Regions from separate parts of the Mangrovibacter phragmitis genome, predicted to be linked through region 2. Evidence: predicted binding sites of a transcription regulator. Region 2 holds the regulator's gene; the other holds the start of a gene.

The links. The regulator PhoB, encoded in region 2, activates phosphate uptake and scavenging genes when phosphate is short. The targets are predictions, from matches to a motif close to CTGTCATAAAACTGNCNNAT.
Region 1: rbsK (ribokinase) is a predicted target of PhoB. The motif match lies at 1,089-1,108, and genes of this name have one in related genera.

What each region holds. Positions count from the first base shown of each region.
Region 1 is NZ_CP134782.1:2,490,372-2,492,577, forward strand. Features, by position in the region: gene rbsK (ribokinase) at 1-924, opposite strand, end outside; gene MPHASIOC01_RS12035 (diguanylate cyclase domain-containing protein) at 1,646-2,206, shown strand, end outside.
Region 2 is NZ_CP134782.1:4,341,363-4,343,568, reverse strand. Features, by position in the region: gene sbcD (exonuclease subunit SbcD) at 1-600, opposite strand, end outside; gene phoB (phosphate response regulator transcription factor PhoB) at 853-1,542, shown strand; gene phoR (phosphate regulon sensor histidine kinase PhoR) at 1,565-2,206, shown strand, end outside.

The DNA of each region.
Region 1 (2,206 bases), 1.9 Mb from region 2:
TATTGCCAGAGCAGCGGCTCGCGCACTTTCCAGGTCAGTAATTTCCACACCCGATAACAACGACGCTTCGGTCTCGTTCGGGGTAATGATGTCGATAAGATCGATACACCCCAGAATATCGGGCGAAAATGGCGCCGGGTTCATAATCACCTGTACACCCAACGCCCTGGCAAGCTTCATTGCGTTTAGCGTGGCATCAAAGTTGTTTTCCAGTTGCACCAGCAACACATTGCTGCTGGCAAGCTCAGGGGACATGCTCGCTATTTCATCGCTGCTCAGGGTTTTATTGGCACCGGAATAAATGGCAATCATGTTTTCACCATCATCCTGCGAGACATAGATCAGCGCATTACCCGTAGGCTCCCTCTCAGACTGGTACAACCGAAAAGAGTGGATCCCGGAAGACGCCAGGTGATCAAAGGCAAACTGGCTGAACTGATCTTTGCCCACTTTGGCAACAAAGTGCACCTGGGCACCCGCCTTGCTTGCCGCCATCGCCTGGTTAGCACCTTTACCACCCGGCCCCAGTGAGCTGCGTTGGGCCAGCAAGGATTCTCCACCGCGTGGGAAACGATGCACCCACGCGACAATGTCCACATTGAACGCGCCCAAAATACACACCTTCCCTCTTAGTGCATGGGGTGATACCTCGGGGCTGCGAACGGGCTCGTGCTCAGAAAGGCGTTTAAGTAACACTTCGAAGTTGTCACCAGTTTCGCTGATTAACCTGGACTGCAAATTACGCCGCACAATCATGGCACCGCCATGGCAACGCCGAATCAATCCTTGTTTCACCAGAGCAGCCAGGTCACTACGAATGGTTTCTTTAGTGACAGCGAAGTGCCCGGCCAGCCAGTCCACGGTGACACGTTCATTTTTATCCAAATGCTCAAGAATTTTGTTACGGCGTTCTTCGCGAAACATAATTTTCCTCTCCGGTACACAATTGAGACTAAGAAATACCCTGACCGTAAAAAGTGATTTTCTTCAAACCTTGCAGAGCAAAACAGAAGCAAACAAAAATGACCAAAAACCTTGTATTAAAAAAAACAAAAACACCTGCTATTTTTTCTTAATTCATTTCCTTGCAGTCATTTATTTGACATTTGTCACACTAAAACCACAATAAAATAATGGATAAAAAATCCAACCATGACACAGGATCATTTCAATTCATTGATTAATAATGTATAAAAAAACCGACTGACTACTGCATTCGTAGCAGCACACCACAAAGGTTGATAACCAGCAGTCGTCGTAAAATTCACTGCCAACTGCACATCAGAAAATATTTATTGGCTAACAACAAAAAAATACAAAGACCAAAAACAGAAACCTCCCCACAAGAAAAAACGCCCCCACATGCAACCTGATGGTTTTATTTAAAATTTAAATAAAAAATTGAATAATATACTCTGAAAAACCAGAAAGAATGCGCCTTGCATTGATTATTACAACGCCAACTACCCCCACAGAAGTATTTCCCCAGCAGAAAATATGTTGATAATAAATAACAATCGCACCCTGAAAAGTCCGATATAAAATACAGGCAAGAGAAACAGAACAGCATCAATGGCTGACCAGAGCAGGCATGCTCCCTTGCACCTTAGAGGGAATACTCATTTTTGCTTCTCACGGGGGTCATATGAAGCAGTGGTCCTTTGTTATTTCGCAACAACACTCACTTTCCCAGATATGGGAGGCAAAAGGCCTCCAGGCGCTGGTGGCAAGCCAACACCCCAAACTGGTATTTATCTATACAAGGTCAGGCTTCGACGACTTGTATGCTTTTGTGCAACGCTGGCTGGAAGAAAAACTGGATAATGTAGAAATTATTGGCGTGATAACGGGTGGGCATTTTATGGATAGCAGCCCAGGCAGCCAGCAACTCATGGTCAGCATTACGCTGTTTGAACAGAGCTATATTCAGGTTTTACCTGTGAATATGCAGTTATCCCCCCTGAGCACACTCACCATTAATCAAATTCTGCACCACACGCCTAATCTGAGCCTGGTTATGTTGCTAAGCACCCTGGTGGATGATTCGCTCCTCGACGTAGTGTTAAACCTGCAACTTCCGGAACAAACTCAACTGTTTGGTGGGGTTGCGTCTCCAGTACATCCTGCCGGGTTGTTATGTGGCCGCGACCCGCTACAAAAGGGGTTTGTGCTGGTGTTGATACAGAGCCAAAATTTGCATTGCCAC
Region 2 (2,206 bases):
TTCGCGCACAGCATCACTTTTACTGGCTCCAACGGTTGTCAGGTGGCCGGTGGCAATAATAGGGAGTTTGCGCTCACCGCGTAATTCGCAGGCTGCCTGGTAACCTTGCTGGTAATAGTGGTGAATGGCCCCGACCAGCGCCTGTTGTTTTTGCTGACCACTTTGCCCGGACTGGCTTATCTGGATATCGCGTGGGCGCAAAAAAGGAACCGGGCAGAGTACCGCGCCGGGTTCCCCGTTGCGAAGCGGTAATAAAATGGGGGCTTCGGTATCTGATGTACTGGCAATAACCCAGGTATTGAGGTAGCCCAACAATTCACGCGATTCGTTCAGTGTGGCGACGGAGTCATGGTTGCCGCCCAGCACGACAAGTGTGCAGCCGGTTGCCTGGAGTTGAACAACAAAGCGGTAATACAATTCGCGCGCGTAACTGGGCGGTGAGCCTGTATCGAAAATATCGCCTGCTACAATGACGGCGTCAACCTGGTGCTGTTCAACCATTTCGGTTAGCCAGTTTAGAAAGGCTGCATGTTCCGGAGCACGGCTTTTGGTATAGAAATTTTGTCCCAGATGCCAGTCAGAGGTGTGAAGAATGCGCATAACCTGTCCCGGTCAGAAAGCGAAGTGGTGATTATATACATGTGACGCATTAAGTTGCAGGTGTGTTGTCGTAAGCTGCGTAGCGGATTCCAGTGAGAATATGCGTTGCGACTTGTATTGCAGCAGAAGGAAACGCTTTGTCATAAAATGATATGACAGGTCATGTAATGGTCATTTTTTTCATAAAACTGTCATAAAACTGACGCATAATGACGCCGCGTTAAATTATTGTATATATTTACAGGGCTGATTATGGCGAGACGAATTCTGGTTGTGGAAGATGAAGCACCCATTCGTGAAATGGTGTGTTTTGTGCTCGAACAAAATGGTTTTCAGGCTGTTGAGGCGGAAGATTATGACAGTGCGGTAAACCAGCTCAACGAACCCTGGCCGGATTTAATTTTACTCGACTGGATGTTGCCGGGCGGCTCCGGGATTCAGTTTATCAAGCACCTGAAACGTGAAGCGATGACGCGGGATATACCGGTAGTCATGCTGACGGCCCGCGGTGAAGAAGAGGACCGGGTCAGAGGGTTGGAAATTGGGGCAGATGATTATATTACCAAGCCGTTTTCACCCAAAGAACTGGTCGCGCGTATTAAAGCGGTGATGCGCCGTATCTCTCCTATGGCAGTAGAAGAAGTGATTGAGATTCAGGGGCTCAGCCTGGATCCGTCTTCTCACCGGGTAATGACTGGTGAGAACCCACTGGATATGGGGCCGACAGAATTTAAGTTGCTGCATTTTTTCATGACACACCCGGAACGGGTTTACAGCCGTGAACAACTCCTTAATCATGTATGGGGAACGAATGTTTACGTTGAGGACAGAACGGTAGATGTTCACATTCGCCGTTTACGTAAGGCACTGGAACTCAGTGGGCATGACCGTATGGTTCAAACCGTTCGCGGTACGGGTTATCGCTTTTCAGCCCGTTTTTAATTATCTGGATGGAGTATGACCCGTGCTTGAACGGTTGTCATGGCGAAGGCTGGTACTTGAACTGGCGCTGTGTTGCATACCTGCTTTATTGCTGGGGGCGTTCTTTGGTTATCTCCCCTGGTTTTTACTGGCGAGTGTGACAGGCCTGCTTGTCTGGCATTTTTGGAATCTGTTACGTCTTTCCTGGTGGCTATGGGTTGATCGCAGTATGACGCCACCAACAGGCTCCGGGAGTTGGGAGCCGCTGATGTATGGTATTCACCAGATGCAGATGCGCAATAAAAAGCGGCGCAAAGAGCTGGGTAACCTGATCAAGCGGTTTCGTAGTGGGGCGGAGTCATTACCAGATGCACTGGTAATGATGACAGAAGTAGGTGCCATATTTTGGTGTAATGGCCTAGCTATTCAGTTGCTTAACTTACGCTGGCCGGATGATAACGGGCAAAATATTGTTAATTTGCTGCGCTACCCGGAATTTAACCAGTACATCAAAAAACGCGATTTTGCGCGTCCTTTCAATCAGGTGTTGAACAATGGCCGCCATCTTGAATTTCGTATCATGCCTTATACCGACGGCCAGTGGCTGATGGTGGTGCGTGATGTGACTCAGATGCATCAACTTGAGGGTGCACGGCGTAACTTTTTTGCCAATGTCAGCCACGAA